One region of the Paenibacillus sp. tmac-D7 genome, then DNA from elsewhere that is predicted to be linked to it. Evidence: predicted binding sites of a transcription regulator. Region 1 holds the regulator's gene; the other holds the start of a gene.

Region 1 (7,766 bases):
TTTATCCAACCGGGCTTTTATTTATTTTACCGCAAATAGCGGAGATCACGCATCATGATTCAGCTATGAATAAAAAAACAAAGAGCCAGCATGAGCGTAATACAGCCCCGTTCTCGCTGGCTCTTTGTCTTGCTTAAGGCGTTCGAACACTCATTTCCCCCAAACTTTTGAACACATAACCTTGCCGACGCGCTTCATCGATAATGCTGGCCAACGCATCCGTGTTATCTTTGGAAATCGAATGAAGCAAGATAACCGCTCCAGGATGAAGCTGCGAAGTTACTTTATCATAGGCGTATTTCGCCCCTCTCTGATCCTTCGTGTCCCAATCCTTGTAGGCGATCGACCAGAATACGTTGATATAGCCGAGCTGTTTGCTTACATCCAACGTCCGTTCGTTAAATATACCCCGTGGGGTACGTAAATATCGCATTTCCTGTTGCCCTGTTACGGCGGTAACCTCTGTCTTGACCTTCGTTAATTCCTCACGAATGCGGTCCGCAGAAATTTGACTCATGTCGGGATGATGCCAAGAATGATTACCGATCAGATGACCTTCTTGCACCATCCGCTTCAGCAGCTCGGGTTGACTTGTGACGTAGTGGCCTGTGACAAAGAAAATGGCGGGCACCTGCTTTTGTTTCAGCACGTCCAGAATTCGGGACGTATACCCATTCTCATAGCCGTTATCAAAAGTTAAATATAATTCTTTTTGGGAAGTATCTCCGGTGAAGATCGCTTCATATTTTTGCAGCAATGATTTAAAGCCTTCTTCATCGATGGAGGGTAACTGGCCGTTTACGCTTTTTTTAAATCCGAAATGATAGGGTCCGTCAGCATAGGCTGGAATGGCTGAGATCGAGAACTGGCTAACCAGGGCCAGTGCCACAGTGAGGACGAAGTAGCAGATCCGTTTCAAAATAGGTTCACTCCTTACGGTCAGATTAGCAACGTAGACAAAGCTGCCACGCCGTTCATACACTGTATTGTGCCACCGTCTGGAACGGATATGTGTTATCCGCTAAAGGTGCCGAGGGGGTGTAGTGGTTGATTTCCCATAGTCTGGGTATTGCTGAGGGGGGATCGAAGGTTGAACCACCCTGGTAATCAGATGACGGAAATAGATGTGGATAGCCGATTTGAGTCCTTGATGTATATCGTGGAGAGCCATGTAAATAATGAAAACATAATCCCACTGAATTTAAACATAATAACTGTAGATCGATGAGGTCCGAAATGAGGTCAGAATATGCATCAGCGCATGAGGTTTAAGGCGTTAGGGAATAGTTGCATTCTTGTGTAAATCTGCTATAATGTTTTTAAAGTCAAAGAAAGTCAAAGTCAGAAACAAGACTAAACCTTTGACGTTTTCTTCAACTTTAGTCGTGGAGGTCAAATGGATGCGCAATGTTTCAGAAGTCATTGAACAGTATCTGAAGCAAATTTTGCAGCAGAGCCCCGACGGCGTGGTCGAGATCCAGCGCAATGAACTGGCCGATCAATTCAATTGCGTTCCATCGCAAATCAATTATGTGATCAGTACCCGCTTTACCTTGGAGAAAGGTTACGTTGTCGAAAGCAAGCGCGGCGGCGGAGGGTACATACGCATTCAGAAAATCGGGCTGCATTCGCAGGGTACGGTGCTCGACTTTATTTTCCAGAATATAGGCACGCACATCGACCAGACCGCATCTGAAGGGCTCTTGTATCAACTCGAGGAAGGCAAGTACATTACCCGGCGGGAAGCATGCTTGATGAAAGCGGCGATGGCCCGTGAAGTGTTGGCCTTAAAGCTGCCGCTGCGGGACGAAATTCGCGCCAAGCTGTTGAAAGCGATGCTGATATCGCTGCTGGGCAAATAATTAACCTTCAATTCATGAACTGAAGGAGGGGCCGTCTTGATCTGTCAGGAATGCGGAAAGAAACAAGCGACGCTTCACTTTACGAAAATACTGAATGGCGAGAAAACCGAATTTCACATTTGCGAAACATGCGCCAGAGAGAAGGGGGAGCTCATTCCGGGCACTCCGAACGGATTTTCAATCCACAACCTGCTGAGCGGGCTTCTTGATTTCGAGCCGTCTTCGCACAATGCGTCTGCTTCTAAAATTCAACCTACACGCTGCGAACACTGCGGCTTGACGTACAGTCAGTTCAGCAAAGTCGGAAGATTCGGCTGCAGCGAGTGTTACAAGCATTTTACAGAGAAACTGGATCCGTTGTTCAAGCGGGTTCACGGCAATATTGTGCACACGGGCAAGGTTCCGAAACGATCAGGCGGGTTAATTCAATATAAACGCGAAATCGACTCGCTGAAGAAAGAACTGCTTGTGCGCATTGAGAAAGAAGAATTTGAGCAAGCGGCAAAGATCCGAGATCAAATTCGGGAATTGGAACGAAAAATATCAGAAGCTTAAACGATGGACGATAGAGAGGAGGATTCCTAATGGCGGAAGTGCACCGCTTTACGGAAAATGCGTTAAGCGATTGGATGAAGGGAGATGGCCCGGACTCGGATATCGTCATCAGCAGCCGAATCCGTATCGCCCGCAACGTGAGAGCGTACCCGTTCCCTATGCTGGCGACGAACCAACAATCCAAGGAAGTGCTCGATAAAGTATCCGAAGTGCTTGGGAACGAAGAACTCGATACGATCAGCCGGTTTACGCTGCTCCCGTTGTCCGAATTGGATGAGTTGAAGCGAAGGGTGCTCGTGGAGAAACACTTGATCAGTCCGGCGCTCGCTAACGAGTCGCGGAACGGCGCGGTCATTTTGTCCGACAACGAATCGATCAGCATCATGGTGAATGAAGAGGACCATCTTCGAATACAATGCTTGTGCCCCGGTTTTCAGATTAAGGAAGCGTGGGACTTGGCGAATCAGATCGACGATTTGTTCGAAAGCCATCTGGAGTACGCGTTTGATGAGAAACGGGGCTACATGACAAGCTGTCCGACTAACGTGGGAACCGGCATTCGAGCCTCGGTCATGATTCATTTGCCGGCGCTTGTGCTAACGCAGCAAATTAACCGGATTTTGTCGGCCATCACACAGGTGGGGCTGGCGGTGAGAGGACTGTACGGGGAAGGCAGCGAGGCACTGGGCAATTTATTCCAAATTTCGAATCAAATTACGCTGGGTCAATCGGAAGAAGAAATTATCGATAACCTGCACAGTGTCGTCCGGCAAATCATTGAGCATGAACGGGCGGCACGCCAAAAGCTGGCGCAAGAAAGCAGAGCGAAGCTGCTCGACCGGGTAAGCCGTTCTTTCGGAATTTTATCGTATGCGGCTATTATGGATTCCAAGGAAGCGGCCCAGCGGCTTTCAGATGTGCGGCTAGGCATTGATATGGGCTTTATCAAGAAAGTGTCTCCTCAGGCTCTGAATGAACTGCTGGTGATGACGCAACCAGGTTTTTTGCAGCAAACAGCAGGAGAAAAGCTATCGCCTGAAGAAAGAGACATTAGAAGAGCGCAGCTGATCCGGGATAAAATGTCCGAATCGGATGAAGCTCGCTGACATCAGGATAAGCCTCGTCTTGTGGATAACGCAGCATAAATAAAATGTATACCAATCTTGGAGGTGTTACTCATGATGTTTGGCAGATTTACGGAACGTGCGCAGAAAGTGCTCTCTTTGGCTCAAGAGGAAGCAGTCCGATTGGGTCATAACAATATCGGAACCGAGCATATTTTACTCGGACTGATTCGCGAAGGCGAAGGGATCGCGGCTAAAGCTTTGATCGCGCTCGGCCTCGGCCTGGAGAAAATTCAAGACGAAGTCGAATCGCTCATCGGCCGCGGTCAAGAACAACCTACCAATATCGCCTACACGCCTCGTGCGAAAAAGGTAATTGAGCTGTCGATGGACGAAGCCCGCAAACTCGGCCATACGTATGTCGGCACCGAACACATTCTGCTCGGCCTGATTCGCGAAGGCGAGGGCGTGGCGGCGCGCGTGCTTAACAACCTCGGCGTCAGCCTTAACAAGGCGCGTCAGCAAGTGCTGCAGCTGCTGGGCAGCAGCGAGGTCGTATCGCCGAGCCACGGCAATCCCGTTAACGTGAATACGCCGACGCTGGATGGCCTAGCGCGTGATTTGACGGCTTACGCGAAGGAAGGCAATCTGGATCCGGTTATCGGCCGGAGCAAAGAGATTGAGCGCGTCATCCAAGTGCTGAGCCGCCGGACCAAGAACAACCCGGTCTTGATCGGGGAGCCCGGGGTGGGTAAAACGGCGATTGCCGAAGGCCTCGCGCAAAAAATAGTGGCTAATGAAATTCCGGAGACACTGCGAGACAAACGCGTCATGACCCTTGACATGGGTTCGGTGGTGGCCGGAACGAAATACCGCGGTGAATTTGAAGATCGCCTTAAAAAAATCATGGACGAAATTCGTCAAGCCGGGAACATCATTCTGTTCATCGACGAGCTGCATACGCTCATCGGCGCAGGAGGTGCAGAAGGCGCGATCGACGCTTCCAACATCCTGAAGCCGGCGCTGGCTCGCGGCGAGCTGCAATGCATCGGCGCGACGACGCTTGACGAGTATCGCAAATATATCGAGAAGGACGCGGCGCTTGAAAGACGCTTCCAGCCGATTACGGTCGATCAGCCGTCGCCGGAAGAAGCGATCCAAATCCTGCACGGTTTGCGCGATCGCTATGAAGCGCATCACCGCGTGAAAATTACGGACGAAGCCATTGAGCAAGCGGTCAAACTGTCCGATCGTTACATTACGGACCGGTTCTTACCGGACAAAGCAATCGACTTGATTGACGAAGCGAGCTCCAAAGTAAGACTTCGCTCATACACGGTACCGCCGGATTTGAAAAATATGGAAAATAGGCTCGAGGATATCCGCAAAGAGAAGGATGCTGCGGTGCAAAGCCAAGAGTTCGAGAAGGCGGCATCCCTCCGCGATACCGAGCAAAAGCTGCGCGAAGAGCTCGATTCCACGAAGAACGAGTGGAAAGAGAAGCAAGGCCGCACCGATTCCGAGGTAACGCCGGAGGATATTGCACAGGTGGTCGCCAGCTGGACCGGCATCCCGGTAGTCAAATTGGCCGAAGAGGAAACGGAACGCCTGCTCAAAATGGAATCGATTCTGCATGACCGCGTTATCGGTCAAGACGAAGCGGTGAAAGCCGTCAGCCGTGCGATCCGCCGTGCGAGAGCCGGTCTGAAAGACCCGAAACGCCCGATGGGCTCGTTCATCTTCCTTGGCCCGACCGGGGTCGGGAAAACAGAGCTGGCGCGTGCGCTGGCCGAGTCCCTCTTCGGCGACGAGAACGCGGTAATCCGGATCGACATGTCCGAGTACATGGAGAAGCACTCGACATCCCGTCTGGTCGGCGCGCCTCCGGGATATGTCGGTTATGAGGAAGGCGGCCAGTTGACCGAGAAGGTCCGCCGCAAGCCGTACTCGGTTGTCCTGCTCGACGAGATCGAGAAGGCGCACCCGGAAGTGTTCAACATCCTGCTTCAAGTGCTCGAGGACGGCCGTCTGACCGATTCCAAAGGCCGTACGGTCGACTTCCGCAATACGTTGATTATTATGACCTCCAACGTCGGCGCGGACGTCATTAAGAAAAATTCGACGCTGGGCTTTACCGCGGCGCACGATGCGGGCAGAGACTACAATAACATGAAAGACAAAGTGATGGGCGAGCTGAAGAAAAGCTTCCGTCCGGAATTCTTGAACCGGATCGACGAAATCATCGTCTTCCATTCGCTCGACGAAACGCATATCGCGCAAATCGTAACCTTGATGGCCGACGAGCTGCGTAAACGTCTTAAGGAGCAGGACGTCGACTTCGTGCTGACGGACTCCGCGAAGGCGTTCTTGGCTAAAGAGGGCTTCGATCCGAGCTTTGGAGCCAGACCGCTGCGCCGGGCCATTCAGAAGCATATCGAGGACCGCTTGTCCGAAGAGCTGCTTCGCGGAAACATCTCGAAAGGCGATACATTAACGATTGATGAGAAGGATGGCGAACTTGTCGTTCAACGAAATCAAAGCGTAGGCACGGAAGCCTAGGAAACAGATTTTCCCGCTGTCGGGTATACCGGCAGCGGGTTTTTTCTTTATTTGCATACAGCTTTGGACGAAAGCTTTTTTTATTTTGCCTGACAAGGCTATAAGGGTTTTCAAGGATTCTTAGGCATGGTAAACTTTGTAATGGAACTTAAGTCGGGAGAAGAAATATGAGCAAAACGAAAACGAAATTTTATTGCCAGCAATGCGGGTATGAATCGCCGAAATGGCTGGGCAAGTGTCCTGGCTGTGAAGCATGGAATACGTTCGTCGAAGAAGTGGAGACGGTCAGCAAGAGCAGGGGCTCGCACACTTCGATTACCAATAAGAAAGAAAAAGCGATTTCGATCATAGACATAGAAAGCAGTGAAGAAGCCAGGATTGTCACGCGGAACAAGGAGTTGAACCGGGTGCTCGGCGGAGGCTTGGTGCCGGGCTCGTTAATTTTGGTCGGAGGCGATCCGGGTATCGGGAAATCGACGCTGCTGCTTCAAACCTCGCATGAGCTCACGGCGCAGATGTTAAAGGTGCTGTACATCTCGGGCGAGGAATCGGTACGGCAGACCAAGCTGCGCGCGGATCGCCTGCAGGCGGTATCGCCCCTTCTGTTCGTGCTGAGCGAGACGAATGTGGAATTTATCGAGGCGGCGATCGAAGAGGTGCAGCCCGATTTTATCGTTATCGATTCGATTCAGACCGTGTACCATCCGGCCGTGGCGTCAGCACCGGGAAGCGTCTCCCAAGTTCGCGAGTGCACCGGGCATTTTATGCGGATCGCCAAGGTTAAAGGTATCGCAACCGTACTTGTTGGCCATGTTACTAAGGAAGGGGCTATCGCTGGGCCTCGTCTCCTCGAACATATGGTCGATTGCGTTCTGTATTTTGAAGGAGAGCGGCATCATTCATACCGGGTGCTTCGGGCCGTTAAGAATCGATTCGGCTCGACGAACGAAATCGGGATTTTCGAAATGCGCGAAAGCGGGTTGGTCGAAGTCGACAATCCGTCCGAGCTGTTCTTGTCCGAGCGCCCGCTCGGCGTTGCCGGCTCGACGGTCGTCGCCAGCATGGAGGGGACCCGGCCTGTGCTTGTGGAGCTGCAGGCGTTGATTTCAACGACGAACTTTCCGTCCCCGAGGCGTATGGCGACCGGATATGATCACAACCGGCTCTCGTTAATTATAGCCGTACTGGAGAAGCGGATGGGCATGTTTCTCCAAAATCAAGACGCATATCTGAACGTGGCGGGCGGGGTGAAGCTGGATGAGCCGGCCGTCGATTTGGCGGTTGCCGTCAGCATCGCATCAAGTTTTCGCGATCAGCCTACCCAGCCGTTCGATGTTGTATTCGGTGAAGTGGGATTGACCGGGGAAGTGCGCGGCGTGTCCCGCGTCGATCAGCGCGTCCGTGAAGCTCAGAAGCTTGGCTTCAAACGGGTCATTATGCCTCAGAAAAGTTTAAAAGGTTGGACACCCCCGAAGGGGATCGAAATCATTGGCGTGCAGACCGTTGCGGAAGCGCTGTCCGCCGCTTTAGTTTAGTCGTCAGGAGGGACATCTTTGAGCAAGGAAGATCTAAAACGCGACGTAATGAGCCAATTATTGCAACTGGTGTCGCCGGGCACCCCGTTTCGGGACGGACTCGAGAATGTGCTGCGCGCCAAAACGGGCGGGTTGATCGTAGTCGGCTACAGTCCGGAGGTCATGGAAATTGTGGATGGGGGATTTTCCAT
Region 2 (7,766 bases), on a different contig from region 1:
GGTTGCGCTCGGCAAAGACTTTAACCGTTCTGCCGTTCACGATCAATGCGCCTTCCGTCGACTCCACCGTAGCGTCCAATTTGCCGTGCGTCGTGTCATATTTCAGCAAGTGAGCCAATGTTTTAACATCCGTCAAGTCGTTGATGGCTACGACTTCAACTTCAGGGTTATTCAGCGCTGCGCGGAACACGTTACGTCCGATACGTCCAAATCCGTTAATACCAATTTTCGTTGCCATGAGAAAGTTCCTCCTAAAATATGGTTTCTTTTTATATATGTCAAGACAGGTATAAACCCGTCAAGATGTCAAGCTTCTTACGATTTCAGCGGCGGCAGCCTCATCCGTAACGAGCACATCCTCGTGACCGTGGCGGAGAACGGCGACGATCGCCTCGCCCTTGCTCTTCCCGCCCGCGATGCCGATGACCGTATCCATCTCGTGAATGTCTTCGATGCGAAGACCTACCGTAGGCATCTTGTGCAAAATGCGGCCGCTGCGGTCGAAGTAGTAGCCGAATGCCTCCGCGAGCGCTCCTTCGCGCTGCAAACTGCTCGTCGTTTCCGGATCGACCTTCCGGCGTCTTGCCATGACCATAGCATCTCCCATGCCGTGTACGACCATCCTTGCCCGGCGGATGAACTGAATGATCTCGGCGATATGATCGTCCTGTATCAACGATTGGTAGGCCTCTTCATTCAAGTGGTCCGGCACGTGCAGCAGCCGGTATCGGGCGCCGGCCTTCTTGGCCATCGTAGCCGCCACCGTGTTGGCCTGCAGTTCCACGCTTTCGCCAAGTCCGCCTCGTGCGGGGACGAACCAGCAGCTCTTCATCGACGCCGTAGCATTCAACTGATCGGCCACCTGCGCCATCGTTGAGCCCCCCGTAACGGCGATGACTTCATCTTCTTTAACCAGCTTTCGCACCACCAAAGCGCCGGCGCGGCCCAGTTCCTTCTTCGCATGCGGCGAAACTTCCGAATCGCCCGGCACGATCACCACCTGCTTCAAGCCGAATCGGTCGCGAATGAGCTCTTCCCACTCCGTCAATCCGAATACGTCTTTGACCAGCGGCTCGATCTTCTCGAGCAGAACGCGGCCCGCATCGGTGATTCGCATCCCCGAAGCATCGATCTGAAGCAAGCCCTGTTCTTTGAGAAAATCGACTTCACCGCGCAGCACCCGCTCGGTCGATCCGATCGAAACCGCCAGCGTACGGCGTCCGACGACTCCCGAAATAAGAATGTGCTGCAGAATCGTGTACCGTTTTTTCATCGTTTCGAGCAGGTCGGGCAGAAGCTGCTTCTGAATATCCAGAATATCTCGCATGGCCTCGAATCTCACATCGCTCTCTGTTGGGACTCTTTTTGTCCCGGTGATACATTTTCAGTCCCACATGACCCAAAAAAAGAACTAAGCTTCTCACTTAGATGTTCCCATTATAATTCAATTTGATTCCACATTCAAGTAGATATCCGCCTAAAAAAGACATCAACTTTGACTTGCAATTCATTGGAGAATGTCTTATAATAACTTTTGCTGTCACTCTTTGTGACTTGCACAACATCATACGCGCCCGTGGTCCAATGGATATGACGTAGGCCTCCGGAGCCTGAGATTAAGGTTCGATTCCTTACGGGCGCGCCATCTATACTAACGACAATCAGCCCTAACTTCACGTGATGGCTGTTTTTTTTACTCTTTGTTTGACCTTTCTTGACCTTTGTTTGAATTTCCGCTATGATGGATATAGTTTAATTATAAAAGGAGGCTGCAGCACATGAGTTTTATTCCTATGGTTGTCGAACCGGATGCAAGAGGGGAACGCGCATATGACATTTATTCGCGCCTGCTTAAGGACCGGATTATTTTTCTCGGTAGCGGAATCAACGACGTTGTAGCCAATTCGATCATCGCGCAACTGCTTTTCCTGGCCGCACAAGACCCGGACAAAGACATTAGCCTGTATATCAACAGTCCCGGCGGCTCGATCACTTCGGGGATGGCGATTTATGACACGATGCAGTTCATTAAGCCGGACGTTTCGACGATCTGCGTCGGTATGGCCGCTTCGATGGGTGCATTCCTGCTGGCGGCAGGCGCCAAAGGCAAGCGCTATGCGCTGCCGAACAGCGAAGTCATGATCCACCAGCCGCTCGGCGGTGCGGAAGGCCAAGCGAGCGACATCGAAATTCGCGCGAAGCGCATTCTGAAGATGCGCGACAAGTTGAACACGATCCTTGCGGAGCGCACGGGACAATCGTTCGAGCGGATCGAGAAGGACACCGACCGCGACAACTTCATGTCCGCGGAAGAAGCGAAAAACTACGGCTTGATCGACAACGTCATCGAGCGGATCTAAACCAAACCTGTAACAGCCCTGACTCTACGGCTCTCCTGCCGCGGGGTCAGGGCTGTTGTCATATCGCCAGACGGCAGGGTTATTCCGACGCCGTAGTGAACGTGAACGTATGCGTACGCCGCCCTGCCTCTACGGTGATCTGCACACGCGCTCCGGGAGCAAAGCCGCCCTCCGGCCTGTAGCTCATACCGCCGCCGGAACCCGCGGTCTCTCCCGGGACCGGTGTATCCGGCGAATCTGCGTAACGAACGCGCATGCCCATGCTGTCGTGCCGGCCCTTCCACACAACCCGAACCTCGCTATCGCGGGGAACCTCCAAGCTTCCGTCCGCCGGAACCGTTTGCGCGATCCAATGCGAGCTTTGATAGCGGTCCCAGCCCCACCACCCCCCGATAACTGCCGCGAGTAGAGCGAAATAAATCGCACCCTCCCTCGCCCTCAGCCGCAGCTCCGGCTCCATCCGGCCGGTTAATGCATAGCCTGATACGACCGCCGTCATTAACGCCGTGACCGCCAGCCAGATGTGCAGCAGCATGCCAAGCCCGAACCCGATCCGTTCCCACGGCATCCAATGGCGTACGAAGCTGCCCCCGTACATCAGCCAGCTGAACAAGGCGGGCACCTGCCCCAAGACGACGAAAGCCATGCCGACGATACCAAGCAGCAGCAGGCCTCGTTTCACCGGAAGCGAGCCCAGTCGGTACATCCGCGTACAGACTCCGACGACAAGCCCGCCGATGACGGCGAAGAACCCCCACCTTCCGATTTCTTCCTCGCGGATGCCGCCCAAGATATACCAGGGAACATAAGGTATAAACAGCGTGCCTATTGCAAATAAGCTCCAACCTGTCACTCTCATCCAATTTTCCGGAGCATGCCGTCCGATTCCCATGTTACCTGCGCCTCCTACTTGGTTTCCAAAAATTTACCTGCTCGTTTTCTATAACGGTTCAGGAGACGCGAAGGTTACGCGGGATCGAATAACGTTTCGATGACGGTTGACTGACGGCGGACATCAAGACGCGCTCACTCCATCGTGCTTAAGGCTTCGGGCATCCCGCCATTCGCACAAAAAAACCTCCCGATTCCGCTAAAGAACCGGGAGGCTTCGTTCGTTACTTGGTTTCACGCTCGTCGAGCGGGTAGAAGATTAAATCGATGGGGAACGCCGAACCGGCCGGCGGGCTGAACTCGATATCGAGCGCTTCTTCCGTCCCCGTCGTTTTAGCCAGAATCTGCATGCCGTCAAACGCCGTGATGACGCCGGATTCCGGCACAAGGCGAATTTCGCCGTTGATTTTGAACGGACCTTTAAAGACACCGCCCTTTGGCAAAATCATAACCGCCATTTTGCGCGGCTTATCGGCGTGAATTTTATACACAACCCCATAATTGCCGTCGTTGTTCACCTGCTGCATCCGAATCGTATCGTAGCCCGGCTGGAACGGATCGATCTTCCCGTCCCCGACGATCAGCCTCGACGGGCTCGTGAAGGTGGTCGCGTCGATGTTCCACTGCACCTCGGACACCGGGAACGAGCCGCGCACGTGTCCGTTGAACGGAAGCAGCGGTAACGTCAGCGAGTTTTGCGAGATCTGGCTGGAGGCGATGAACGAAAACTGCACCAGTCCGTCCGTTTCGACGTCATAGAACAGGTTCACGCCTTGCCCCGGATAGAAGTCCGGCATTTGTTTATAGACGAACGTTTGATTCGGCGGAATCGTCAGCTTCTCGTTCAGCGGGTCGCCGAGCAGGAAGTCGACAGTCGCTTCGTTTCCGATCAGGTTCGCATATACGGAAGGCCATACTTCGCCTTTGTTCGTCGTTCTGACGGTGACCGGCTTATCCGTCATATTTTTGGCGAGTATCGCCATCGTCACTTTTTCGTTCGTACCGTTAATATGGTCTGCGTACAGGCGACCCTTGCCTTCGATCGTATCCTGATACAAAATCCCTTGCTGCTCGAACGTCTCGGGACTGTCGCTGACAAGCAGCTTGCGCGATTTGTCTTCCGTCACTTGCTTCGGCAGCTCCGGCAGCTCGTGGAAATTGCTCCACAGTACGGACCAGTTCGTCTTGATGAACGAGCCTACCGGGCTGCGGTAAATCGGATACTCCACCTCATTCAGATAGGTCTCCTTGCCGATAACCAGATAGCGCGTGTAGGGCTCGCTCCGGTTCCCATGAATGTCCTCTACCGTCAAGGTCACCGGATAGGTGCCCGGCGTGAAGATCGCTTCCTGGCGGCCCTTCCAGTCGAACTTCGCAATGCCCTCGGCATCGGGATCGTAGCTCAAATCGACGTATTTGATCGGCTCTCCGATCTTGTAGACCGACTTGCCGAAGCTGAACTTGGCTACCGGCTTGGAGTTGCCGGTATCCGGGATATAGATGCCTTGCGGCGTCTTCACATATAACACTTCGACGCGTTTAAGCTCGTCGTTGTATGTATAACGGGCGCCCATGTAATCCGCCAGCCAAGTGAGTTTGACCATCAAGCGGCCGTTTACGATCGCCGCCGCGTCCTCAAAGCGCATCCAATAACCGTTGATCCAGACGGATTTGTTATCGCTGTCGAGCAAAATTTGCGCGTTCGGCGTCTCCATCTCGATCATCCGCGTCTGCTCGTTCCATTCGACTTTCATGCCGAACGCATCGCCCAGAAATTTCGCCGGAACGAACATTTTATCCTTGATAATCGTTGCCGGGGCGTCGAGTGTGACCTGCTCCCCGTTCAAGAACGCTTCCGCTTTATTTAAGTACAGCAGCACGTACGTCGTCCCTGACGATACCGAAGATTCCTTCTTGTCAGCAGCCGATGCGCTGAAGCCAAACGTCCCGAGCAATAGTGTGAAAACCAGCAATAAGGCCAGTTCCTGTTTCATACGTCTCATGTGTTGTTTCTTCTCCTCTTCTGTCTGTTTCAGGATACCAATATACGACGACAATTTAGACGATAGCTGCCTATAAAAGGTTGCGCCCCATTTGCCGCGTGTTTCGAGTATTAGTCGCCGTTTAGCCAGATGTTCATGAAATGTACAATTTTAAACATACAAAAGCCTCGACTCCCCTCCAGGAAATCGAGGCCTCCCGTTCATGTTTTCCCACTACGCGACCACGAGCACAAATGCCACCAATTACGCCGCGAGCGAAATTTCCGCTAACGATCCTGCCTCGCTTTACCGGTCTGCCGCAGGCACGAAAATTGCAAGCGCATTCATCTCTGTCGTTCGCTTCCAGCAATCTGTTCTATCTGAAACAGACTGCCGTGATTCGCGAATACCGATACCATTACCGCAATCCCCGGAAGGGAAGAAGCTTCCTCCCGGAAGCTTGCGACTCTGCTTATTGGTTCTCCAATTCCTCTTTGCTGACCAAGGTGACTAAAGCGTTTACAGCCTGCTCTGCGTCCGAACCTTCGGCACTTATGTGAACTTCGGTCCCTGTGCTGATGGCCAAGCTCATAATCCCCATGATGCTTTTGGCATTCACTTTCTTCTCGTCCTTCTCCACGAAAATCTCGGAAGAGAACTTGTTTGCTTCCTGTACGAAAAGTGCCGCCGGTCTGGCATGAAGGCCTGTTTTCAACTTAACGACTACTGGGCGTCTCGACATGCAACCAATACCCCCTACTTTTATTAGCTCATCCATGAAGGGCAAATCACCCTATAGATAAATTTTATTTTTACAAATTGCAACGGTAGACTGACTTGCTTACAGCGGTAAACAGCTGTAATCGCAAAAATGCGATTTTTCAACTAGTATAGCATTTTTCGGCGTTCTGCACTAGAATTTTTGATGATTTCCACAAAAAATCTATATTTGAACCGGCTAAAGTTCTTATTTTCGCAACTTCTCCGCCATCTCGTCGATCTTCCGCAACCGATGGTTGACACCCGATTTGCTTACATGGCCTTTCAGCATATCGCCGACTTCCTTCAAATTCATGTCAGGATGCTTCAAGCGGATCTCGGCCACTTCGCGCAGCTTCTCCGGCAAGTTCTCAAGCCCGACTTCCTTCTGCAGCAGCCGGATGTTATCGATCTGCCTGACTGCAGCGCCGATGGTCTTGTTTAAATTCGCCGTTTCGCAGTTAACCAGCCGATTAACCGAATTGCGCATGTCTTTCATGATGCGGACGTCCTCGAAGCGCAGCAGCGCTTGATGCGCGCCGATCAGACTTAAGAACTCAATAATCTTCTCGCCTTCCTTGATGTACAAGACGAAACCTTTCTTCCGTTCGATACAGCGGGCGTTCAGGTCGAATTCGTTGGCCAGCTTGCAGATCGCTTTGCAATGCTCCTCGTACATCGAGTAAATCTCCAGATGGTACGACGAGCCTTCCGGGTTGTTTACCGAGCCTCCGGCCAGGAACGCTCCGCGCAAGTATGCGCGCTTACAGCAGCTCCGTTTAATGATGCCCGGTTCGATGCCGTCCGTAAAGTGGAATCCTTCGGAGACGATGTACAGCTCCTTGAGGATATCCTGTACTTGTACCGGTACGCGCACGATATATACGTTGTTTTTTTTCAACCGCATCTTTTTCCGTACAAGCAGCTCAGTGTGCACATGAAACGTTTTTTTGAGCAGCGAATAAATTCTTCTGGCAATCGCGGCGTTTTCCGTCGAGATGTCCAGCACGATTTTTTGGCTTGTCAGCTGTACGGTACCGTTCATGCGAATCAGTGCGGATAACTCAGCCCGTTCGCAGCAGCGGTCGGACTCCATGAGCGTTAGCTCTTTTTTCGTTTGTGCGGCGAAGGACACAGAAATCACCTCTTCTTGAACATCCAGCTTTCCACCAGTTGATAAATGTGCTGACTTAACCTCTCGGCATCATGACGCAAATACGTGCGGAACAAAACAAGCTTGTCGGCGATGATCTTGTACCCTTGCTTGGTTACCTCGTCCAGATCGAGACGAACGACCCTGGCGCCCTGCTCCGCATATCTCGCCTGCACCTGCTCGGGAATTTCGCCGTTGTTGACAATGACGTAATCGAACAAATCTTCGCCGACATGGTCGCGAACCGCCTTTAGATGATCGCTCACTTTGTAATCGTCCGTCTCTCCGGGCTGCGTCATCACATTGCAGATGAACATCTTCAGCGCCTTCGATTCCACAATCGTCTTCGTAATTTCCGGTACGAGTAAATTCGGCAAAATGCTCGTATACAAGCTGCCGGGGCCGACAAGGATGGCATCCGCCTCCCGAAGCGCTTCCAACGCCTCCGGCAAAGCTCGCGCGTCCTTCGGTTCGATGGAAACGCGGCGAATTACGCCCCCGGCTTTCGGAATCTTCGATTCGCCTTCGATGATGCTGCCGTCTTCCATCTCCGCCCGCAGCACCAGCGCCTGGTCCGAGGATGGAAGCACGCGGCCGCGCACGGCCAGCACGCGGCTCAGC

The links. The regulator CtsR, encoded in region 1, represses protease genes until heat stress. The targets are predictions, from matches to a motif close to ATGGTCAATAAAGGTCAAACA.
Region 2: clpP (ATP-dependent Clp endopeptidase proteolytic subunit ClpP) is a predicted target of CtsR. The motif match lies at 1,702-1,722, and genes of this name have one in related genera.

Annotation. Positions count from the first base shown of each region.
Region 1 covers NZ_VIDW01000032.1:23-7,788, forward strand. Annotated here, with positions in the region: gene pdaA (delta-lactam-biosynthetic de-N-acetylase) at 134-889, opposite strand; gene FKP33_RS19200 (CtsR family transcriptional regulator) at 1,401-1,862, shown strand; gene mcsA (protein-arginine kinase activator protein McsA) at 1,899-2,417, shown strand; gene mcsB (protein-arginine kinase McsB) at 2,447-3,523, shown strand; gene clpC (ATP-dependent protease ATP-binding subunit ClpC) at 3,596-6,040, shown strand; gene radA (DNA repair protein RadA) at 6,208-7,575, shown strand; gene disA (DNA integrity scanning diadenylate cyclase DisA) at 7,624-7,766, shown strand, end outside.
Region 2 covers NZ_VIDW01000007.1:25,355-33,120, reverse strand. Annotated here, with positions in the region: gene gap (type I glyceraldehyde-3-phosphate dehydrogenase) at 1-238, opposite strand, end outside; gene FKP33_RS07075 (sugar-binding transcriptional regulator) at 299-1,327, opposite strand; tRNA gene FKP33_RS07070 (tRNA-Arg) at 1,571-1,645, shown strand; gene clpP (ATP-dependent Clp endopeptidase proteolytic subunit ClpP) at 1,779-2,360, shown strand; gene FKP33_RS07060 (hypothetical protein) at 2,440-3,252, opposite strand; gene FKP33_RS07055 (copper amine oxidase N-terminal domain-containing protein) at 3,476-5,254, opposite strand; gene FKP33_RS07050 (HPr family phosphocarrier protein) at 5,706-5,975, opposite strand; gene whiA (DNA-binding protein WhiA) at 6,201-7,127, opposite strand; gene FKP33_RS07040 (gluconeogenesis factor YvcK family protein) at 7,133-7,766, opposite strand, start outside.